DNA from 4 places in the Nitratireductor rhodophyticola genome. Region 2 is predicted to be linked to each of the others. Evidence: riboswitches for the same ligand, from Rfam matches in the RefSeq annotation. Region 2 holds a riboswitch; each other region holds the start of a gene.

Evidence for each region. A riboswitch is a leader RNA that binds a small molecule or an ion and turns the genes downstream of it on or off. The one in region 2 is predicted to bind cobalamin.
Region 1: linked by a shared signal. The riboswitch ahead of KUG85_RS18780 (HupE/UreJ family protein) and the one ahead of KUG85_RS17935 (ribonucleotide-diphosphate reductase subunit beta) in region 2 are both predicted to bind cobalamin.
Region 3: linked by a shared signal. The riboswitch ahead of KUG85_RS20180 (CbtB domain-containing protein) and the one ahead of KUG85_RS17935 (ribonucleotide-diphosphate reductase subunit beta) in region 2 are both predicted to bind cobalamin.
Region 4: linked by a shared signal. The riboswitch ahead of KUG85_RS00050 (TonB-dependent receptor plug domain-containing protein) and the one ahead of KUG85_RS17935 (ribonucleotide-diphosphate reductase subunit beta) in region 2 are both predicted to bind cobalamin.

Annotation. Positions count from the first base shown of each region.
Region 1 covers NZ_JAHSSF010000005.1:80,483-82,674, forward strand. The annotation lists gene cobW (cobalamin biosynthesis protein CobW) at 1-397, opposite strand, end outside; cobalamin riboswitch at 571-772, opposite strand; cobalamin riboswitch at 833-1,032, shown strand; gene KUG85_RS18780 (HupE/UreJ family protein) at 1,068-1,688, shown strand; gene cobU (bifunctional adenosylcobinamide kinase/adenosylcobinamide-phosphate guanylyltransferase) at 1,704-2,192, shown strand, end outside.
Region 2 covers NZ_JAHSSF010000004.1:524,694-526,885, reverse strand. The annotation lists gene KUG85_RS17940 (aminotransferase-like domain-containing protein) at 1-486, shown strand, start outside; cobalamin riboswitch at 577-791, shown strand; partial or broken gene KUG85_RS17935 (ribonucleotide-diphosphate reductase subunit beta) at 972-1,183, shown strand; gene KUG85_RS17930 (hypothetical protein) at 1,187-1,411, shown strand; gene KUG85_RS17925 (heavy metal translocating P-type ATPase) at 1,488-2,192, shown strand, end outside.
Region 3 covers NZ_JAHSSF010000006.1:68,624-70,815, forward strand. The annotation lists gene KUG85_RS20170 (multicopper oxidase family protein) at 1-557, opposite strand, end outside; gene KUG85_RS20175 (CbtA family protein) at 550-1,146, opposite strand; gene KUG85_RS20180 (CbtB domain-containing protein) at 1,162-1,359, opposite strand; cobalamin riboswitch at 1,377-1,606, opposite strand; gene KUG85_RS20185 (copper-transporting P-type ATPase) at 1,684-2,192, opposite strand, start outside.
Region 4 covers NZ_JAHSSF010000001.1:14,437-16,628, forward strand. The annotation lists gene KUG85_RS00050 (TonB-dependent receptor plug domain-containing protein) at 1-1,327, opposite strand, end outside; cobalamin riboswitch at 1,455-1,666, opposite strand; gene KUG85_RS00055 (ABC transporter substrate-binding protein) at 1,944-2,192, shown strand, end outside.

The sequences.
Region 1 (2,192 bases), on a different contig from region 2:
CAATGACGCCATCGACGGTGACGCGATTCTTGATCGCCGGCCACTGGAAGGCCTGCACCAGCGGCTTGGGCAATGCCAGACCGGAAGTCTCGATCAGGATGTGATCCACCTTCGGCTCACGGGCGAGAATCTGGTCGAGTGCCGGCACGAAATCGTCGGCCACGGTGCAGCAGATGCAGCCATTGGCCAGTTCGAGCACGTTTTCCTCCGGGCAATTGTCGAGCCCGCAACCCTTCAGCACCTCGCCATCGACGCCGGCATCGCCGAATTCGTTGACGATGATGGCAAGCCGCTTGCCCTTGGTGTTTTCCAGCACATTGCGAATGAGCGTTGTCTTTCCGGCACCGAGAAAGCCGGTCACGACGGTGCAGGGCACACGATTGAAGCTCGTGGTCATGGGATATCCTTCAGACGGAGTGTGGTGAATGCGGGGATGCGGGTGAAGGAGACGCCAGCCCTTTCACGCCGCGTTCGGGCAAGGTCGCCATGAATGGCAGAGAGAAGGCGCTGAGCGGCGCAATCGGCAGTCACAATGCACACTCCTTGCCCGGGACACCCGCCAGGCGGTCAGGATTTCATTTTCAGACGGCAGGTTTCCTGGCTCACGGGTCGCTGCGCTCTCCAGCCTTCCCAGGGCGTTGCCCCAGTGGCGTGTCAGGTGCGCTCTCCGCTTACAGTTGCGGGGACAGCTGCGGCATTGGGCAAGGCCCGCACCGCATTCCCTCTTAGCCTCCTCCCTTGAGGGAAGAGGACCGTCTGCCTCGCATTTATGGCTCGCCTGGCATGTCTGTCAATGCGTGAAGAAAGCGTTTGCCGGGAGAGACGACTCCTGTATGGTCGGGCCGCTGTCGGTTCCGCGCAAGCGGACCAGAGGGAACATGGTGCGGCGCAAAATGCGCCAAGGCCATGGCTGCCCCCGCAACTGTAAGCGGTGAGCGTTTTCCTGATCGCCACTGAGGCTTTTTGTCTTGGGAAGGCTGGAAAACGCTTCGACCCGTGAGCCAGGAAACCTGCCGACAGTATGAAAGAAACACCGTATCCCTCGGGTGGAGGGGAAAGGACCGGACATGACCACGCGTATCGCACGCATTTTTTCCGCATTCGTTTTTTCATCGCTCTTCGCAACCAGCGCCGAGGCCCATCACGCCATGGGCGGAGAAACGCCCACGACCCTCTATGAGGGACTGGTCTCGGGTCTGGCGCATCCCGTGATCGGGCTCGATCATCTGGCCTTCATCGTCGCCGCCGGCCTGTTGGCTGCCGTTGCCGGCATGAGCCTTTTTGCGCCGCTTCTGTTCGTCGCCGGCTCGCTGATCGGCGTCGGTCTGCACCTGATGCTGCTCGATCTGCCGGCGGCTGAAATCATCATCGCGGCAAGCGTTCTTGCCGGCGGCTGGCTTCTGGCGCGCGGCCGGGCGGTGGAGAACCAAATCCTCGTCTTCGCCCTGTTCCTGGTGGTCGGCTTGTTCCATGGCTATGCCTTCGGCGAGGCCATTGTCGGTAGCGAAGAGACGCCGCTCATCGCCTATCTCGCCGGCCTCGCCGCAATCCAGAGCGCCATCGCGCTCGGCGCATATTTTCTGGTCCAGTCGCGTGGCTGGGCCATTGAGGCCATGCAGCCCCGGCTTGCCGGTGCCGCCATCCTTGGCGTTGGCGTGACCTTTCTTGCCGGGCATCTTGTCGGCTGAGCCGGCAAAATAGCGATGCGATCCCTTCATTTCGTTCTGGGCGGCGCGCGCTCCGGCAAGAGCCGCCATGCCGAGAGGCTGATCGAGGCCGCACCAGCGCCCTGGCACTACATCGCCACGGCGCAGGCCTTCGATGACGAGATGCGCGAACGCATCGCCATGCACCGCGCGCGGCGCGAGGGGGCGGGGGCGGGGGCGTGGCAGACGCGCGACGCCCCGCTCGACCTGCCGGGCGTGCTTGAAAAATTGCCGGCCCGCGAAACGGTTCTGGTCGATTGCCTGACCCTGTGGCTCAGCAATCTCATGCTGAACGACCATGATCCAAAGCCTGCCGCCGAGGGGCTTCTATCGGCACTCGCCGCGAGAGAAGGAACAACGGTTCTCGTTTCCAACGAGGTCGGCTTCGGCATCGTGCCCGAAAACGCGCTGGCACGCCGCTTCCGCGACGAGGCGGGGTTCCTGAACCAGAAGATTGCCGCCGTTGCCGACAGCGTCACGCTGGTG
Region 2 (2,192 bases):
CGCGTCGTCTATATCGGCAGTTTCTCCAAGTCGCTTTCCGCCTCGATGCGTTGCGGGTTTGTTGCAGCACCTGCCGACTGGATCGAGGGCCTCACCGATCTGCGCATCGCCACCTGTTTCGGCGGACCCGCCATGGCGGCGGAGCTTGTGCTCGGTCTCCTGAGCGATGGCAGCTACCGCAAGCATATGGAGACCGTTCGCCAGCGTCTGTCCCGCTCCCGCGAAACGGTGGGCGCGCGCCTGCGCAATCTCGGCATCGAACCGTGGATCGAGCCGCGCGCGGGCATGTTCCTGTGGTGTCGTCTGCCCGACGGGCTGGATGCGGCCACGCTTGCCCGCCATGCGCTTGAAAGGGACGTGGTGCTCGCGCCCGGAAACGCCTTCAGCCTGTCAGGCTCGGCCAGCGGGTTCCTGCGTTTCAATGTCGCTCAATGCGATGATGAACGGATTTTCTCCGTTCTGGAGGAGATCACGCGCGCGCCGTAGAGCCATGCCCAAAGCGGCTTTGCGGATTATCCATGCGTTTGTTTCGGTTTTCCGCTGAAACAATATGTTGACTTCTAGGGTCCGGTGGATACCAACTATAGGGGTTATGGTTCTTCCGATTCCTCCCGGGGTCGGAAGTGAAAAGGGAAGCCGGTGCGCCTTTTTGGGCAAGTCCGGCGCTGCCCCCGCAACTGTAAGCAGCGAGCCGCTTTCACTTTGAGTCACTGATGCCCCAGCGCATCGGGAAGGCCGGAAAGCGGTGACGACCTGCGAGCCAGGAGACCTGCCATGACGAAATAAACGTCCACGGGCGGGGTGTCCCGGTGGTGCGTGTGTCGCCCGGGTCTGCCGTCGCGCCGCATGTCTCCGCGCCCCTGTCCAACCGCCACGGGGGTCTATATGCCGGCGACTGAAGCAAAACACACCAATGGAACCGCCACGGTTCCGCATTCCACTGGAAACACCGAAACCGCATGGTATGAACGGGCTTTCTCGGTCTCAACGCGGCGCTGTGCGAGCAGTCCATGCATTGCATCGCAAACCGCCGTTGCGCCCAACTCGGTCTGGCCCCGGTCTTCGCCGAACCGAAAACCCGTTTCCGTGGATGAGCGAGGCGATGGGTCTGAAGAAGGAGAAGAACTTCTTCGAGACCCGCGTCATCGAGTATCAGAGCGGAGGCGCGTTGAGCTGGGACTGATCCATGGCGTATGACGCAACCAGAATGAAGCTGTTGCGGGCGGGTTCGATCCCCGCGCAGCAACGCGCTTTCATGGAGTGGCTTTTGAGCCTGCCGGGCGATGCCGATATCGAATATGCGGCGCGCCGCCAGCTTGCCGAGATCGACAGGCGGCTGCCGAACCACCCGGAAGTGCAGTATCTGCGCCTGCTGCTCAGCGCCTTTTCCGACTCGGAAACGATGCAGTGATTTTCTCGCTTGACCTTCCATTGACTGGAAGGTTTAGAAGCGCAATCCTGAACAATAGTCATTCAGGGTGAAAGCGATGAATACCCTTCCTGCCGATATGTCTTCGGCCAATGTAAAACGCTTCCGCATCGAGGGGCTCAGCTGCGCTTCCTGCGTCAAACGCGCGGAAAAGGCGATTGCCGCCGTCGATGGCGTTGAGAGCGTCTCGGTCAATCTGGCGACCGAGACGGCCGATGTGGCGGTGCGGCCCGGCGTTAATTTTTCCAGCATTGTCAGCGCGGTGGAACGTGCCGGCTATGGCGTGCCGGAGAGCCATCTCGATATCGGCATCGAGGGCATGACCTGCGCGTCCTGCGTGCGGCGTGTGGAGCAGGCGATTGCCGCCGTGCCCGGCGTCTCCAAGGTCGCGGTCAACCTCGCAACCGAAAGCGCGTCCGTCGAGCTCCTGAACGATGAAGCGCGCAGCGGCGTGGAAGCGGCGATCCGCAAATCCGGTTACACGCCGGTTGCCCGTTCCGATGGCGCTGCCGCGCGCGATGCGCATGAGGAGGCCAAGGCCGCCGAGTTTCGTTCGCTCAAGCGCGATTTCACGCTGGCTGCAATCTTCACCCTTCCGATCTTCATTCTCGAGATGGGCAGCCATTTCATACCGGGCATGCATGCATGGCTGATGGGGATCGCCGACCGCAAGACGCTTTACCTCCTCTATTTCGTGCTGGCGACCATCGTGCAGTTCGGGCCGGGCCTGCGCTTTTATCGCAAGGGCTTCCCCGCGCTGATG
Region 3 (2,192 bases), on a different contig from region 2:
TCCATCAAGGAACCAAAGCTGTCCGTGTCCAGAACGCCAGGCTGGCGCAAGCGCCAGTCATCAATGATGAGGGTGATGTCATGGTCGCGATCAAAGGTGGAGGTTCGCTCCTCCACGATCAACGGGCCATACAAGCCACGCCCGACCTCATTCCAACTCTTGTTGTGCGCGTGATACCAATATGTACCGGAATCCGGCAGCTCGAATTCATAGATGAAACTGTCTCCGGGCTGCACGGGTTCCTGGGTCAAGCCGGACACCCCGTCCATCGCATTTTCGATGCGGATCCCGTGCCAGTGGATGGATGTGGGCTCCTCAAGATTGTTGCGAAAGTTGACGCGTATCCGCTCGCCCTTTCGGGCCCGGATTTCAGGACCGGGTACAATGTCGTTATAGGCCCAGAGATCTGAGAGCTGCTGCTCGTAAAGTGCTCGCTGGACCGATCCGGCGATCAGATCAAACTCCTGCGCACCCGCCTTTGCCACAGCAAGACCGGGCAGGACGCCTGCTGACACGAGCACCCCGGTTCCCGCCAGGAAATTGCGTCTGTCAATCATTCTCCCGCTCCAGCAGAAAGGTCGCGATTGCCGTCAGATCGTCCTGACTGAGAAAGGAAGTTCCGTCACGCACCACTTCCCCCATCGAACCACCAAAAGCGTCGCCGTCCGGTTGGATGCCTGTTTTCAGCGCATAAGCCAGATTGGACACAGTCCAGCCCTTTTCCTTCAGCACATCCGCCCTGATCGAAGGGGATTTACCGCCATCGGGCAGACTGTCCGATCCATGCAGGCGCAATTCAGGCGGAAGACCGAAGTTTGGGGCGAGAACGAAAACCGCGAACCCACCCGCCCCCCAACGCGCGCCATGCCGGAGCGACACCGGTTGGTCTAATATCAGAGTGATAGCCGTTAGAATCAGTGCGAATGCAACACCGGTCACGAGATTCGAGAGCAACGTAAAAAACGTCCGCTGCAAGCCTTCTTCGGGCGCCCAGACTTCGTCCTCGGTCTCAGCGTGTGACACCCCCTCTTCATAAGCTTCGGCTTGGAGGATCAACGGGATAACCCGCACTGATTGCGCCGCGGTCGCGAACACACCAGCGAGCAATCCCGCTACAAGCGCGGCCAGAATTACCCGGGTCAACATCTACGTCGTGGCGCCTTAGTGGCAGGGCGCGACGATTGCGTGGCGCGTGTCGTGGGCGCCGTTGTGCAGTGCGTCGGAATGAGCAAACGCAGCGAAATAAAGCAACGCTATGCCAAATATTGCAGCGAACAGCGTAGTCGTCAGACGTGCTGATGCCGAAACCCGCAGCGAAACAGATTGTGTTGCGAGCATGACAACCTCCGTGTTGCTCATTCAGTCACTTGAACATCTCTCCGTCCGTTCACATGGCAGGTCTCCTGGCTCATGGCGGTTTTCCAGCGCTATCGCCTTCCCGGATGTTTCCAGTGGCGCTCCCGTTTTCGGGAGTTATGGCGCCGCGCCATTCTACAGTCGCGGGGTCGGCTGTGGTTTGGATGCCCGGTCTGGGTCCACCCGTCACATTCCCTTTTCATCCCGCTTCGCGCTCGGCATCGCGGGAACCGTGTGAACAATTACCCTGACGTCACGCCGAAACCGAGTCAATAACGACAAGCTTGGCCGCGACCGTTCTCCGACAAGACCAGGACAACGGCTCCATCAGGATTTCAGATCCAATTGCCGCAGTCTGAGCGAATTGACGACAACTGAGATCGAAGAAGCGCTCATCGCAAAGGCGGCGAACATCGGACTAATCAGGATGCCGAAGAACGGGAAGAGTACGCCTGCAGCTACCGGAACGCCCAACGTATTGTAGATCAGGGCGAAAAACAGGTTCTGCCGTATGTTGCGCATCGTTCCGTGGGCCAGACGGCGAGCCCTGACGATGCCGTCAAGATTTCCTTTGACCAGGGTAAACCCAGCGCTTTCGATCGCGACATCCGCCCCGGTTCCCATCGCGATTCCAACGTCGGCCTGAGCCAGAGCCGGAGCGTCGTTCACGCCGTCGCCGGCCATCGCGACCTTGCGACCCTGCTGCTGCAATTCCTGGATGATGCGCGCCTTGTCTTCGGGAAGCACGTCGGCGCGGATCTCGTCGATGCCCAGGCGCGCAGCAACGGCTTTCGCCGTTCGTTCGTTATCTCCGGTCGCCATGATAATGCGGAATC
Region 4 (2,192 bases), on a different contig from region 2:
CGGGCCGAAGGTTGGGGTTTGCGCCGAAAGGACCGAAGAGTTCGTTGAGGCTCGGCGCGCGGAAGCCGGTTCCCACGGAGCCGTGCAGGCGCGTCCCGGTCTGATCGAAGAGATAGGACGCAGTCGCGCGATATGTGGTGTGCCCCCCAAATTCGCTGTGTTCGTCCTGTCTGATACCGGCGGTCAGCGTCAGGTTTTCCAACGGTGTGGCGATGGCTTCACCCCAGACCCCGGCAATCCAGAAACTGGAATCAATCTCCGGATTGAACAAGCCGGCAGGAAAGACCGCGTTCTGGCGCTCGTAATCTGCGCCGCCCTGAACGACCAGCCATTCATTGACGTCAAAAGCGCCCTGATAGTCGGCCTTGTAGCGGCGACCATTATAGCTTCCATCGAAGCCCGTGCCGGTAATCGACCGTTCGAGGTCAAAGGCCTGCACGGAGACCGTGTTGCGGAAGCGGCCGTCCATGAGGTCGAGATTGAAACCGGCGCGGCCTGCGCGTTGTCTGCTGTGGTTGGTGGCCGTTGGATTGTCACTCGGCAGAAGAGTGCCGAAACCCTGATTGTCGAACTCGGCCTGTGCGTCGATATAAAGCGCCGATCCGAAGACGGAGAAAACTTCGGAGAACGCACGTTCGGCATTTGCATCGAACGTGATGTTCTCGTAGCCGTCGCGCTCGGTGCCGGAGGCTGCGGCCGAGATGCCGTCGGTGCGGAAGCCCGTGGCGTTGATGGAGAGTTTCGACTGCTCGCTGCCAGCTCTGAAACCGTAGGAACCCCCAAACGAGCCATGCGAACCACCTTCACCGTGAAGGATGTGGGTGATGCCGGGCTCGACGTCGTCCAGTGTTGACAGGCTGATCACTCCCGCAATGGCGTCGGAGCCGTAGAGTGTGCTCTGCGAGCCCTTCAGGACTTCGATGCTCTGTAGCCCACCGGACAGTAGATATTGGTAGGATGTCTGCACCTGGGTGCTGGTCGGGTCGGAAATGTCGATGCCGTTGTAGAGGGTTTTCACGTAGCGGCGGGGTGCGCCGCGGATCGACAGACTGCCTTCCGCGCCCACGCCCCCTGGCGATGACAGGTTTACACCCGGCAAAAGGTCAAGATATTCCACCGCAAGCGGCAGAGACTGTTCTTCGATCTCTTCGCGCCCAATCACTTCCACCGTGGAGCCCACTTTCGTTGCCTCCGTTGGGGTGCGGCTGGGGGTGATGACCAGTGTGTCGAGCTCAAAGTCCTCGGCCTGCGTGGTGAGCGTGGCGAAGCCCAGTATCAGCGCGGTCGTGCTGGACAGGATAGAGTTTCGGTGTCGATATGAACGCATGCGTATGCTCCAGAACCAAGTTTTTCCGGTTTGCTGGAGAGCGACAGACGCCTGACTTCAATCCCCCCGCCAGCGATGACAATCGCCACCACTGCGAGAAACACAGCCCCGGAAGCGTCCCGCATCCGGTCGGTGACGGCCTAAGGCAGGTTTCCTGGCTCGCGCTTCGTCGGCTGCCTCGCCTTCCCGGGTCTTGCACCCAGTGGCATTGGAGGAGCCTCAGCGCTCACAGTTGCGGGAGCAGCCACGGCTGCGGTCCATTGAAGAATGACCGTTCCGTGTTCCCTTTTCCTCCGGCGGGCGGACACCTGCCGGAGCACCTCAAGCGAACCGAAATCGCTTAGCAACTGGCTCCGGCATCGTCAATCGACCGTTGCGCGCCGTTACCGTCCGGTGCGCTGTTCCGGGTCAGTGTCTGTCAGTTGGGTGAAATACTTCATTATTGCGGAATCGGCTCTTCATGTAGTTTTTGCGGCAATACTGTCGCAAACCCGTCATTGGAATTGTCGAAAAAGTTGCAGAATTCGATTTCCGAACCCCGGGGAATTTTGACATCGGGGGCGGGATGGGAAATGCTAATCGCGAACCGAAAACGGTAGATAATGGGAGTGCGTCGATGACGTTTTTCAAGAGCAATGGCGAGAAGGTGCCGGCCCGCGTTGCCGAAATGGCGGATGAGGCACGAGCCGGCCGAATGGACCGGCGTGAGTTTCTTGCGCTCGCAAGCGCGCTCGGCGCGTCGACGGCGGCAGCCTATGGAATGCTGGGCCTCGCCGCCCCGGAGCGGGCCATGGCGCAGGAGCCAAAAATGGGCGGGACGCTGCGTGTCGCCATGTTCATCAAGGACCCGAAAGACCCGCGCACG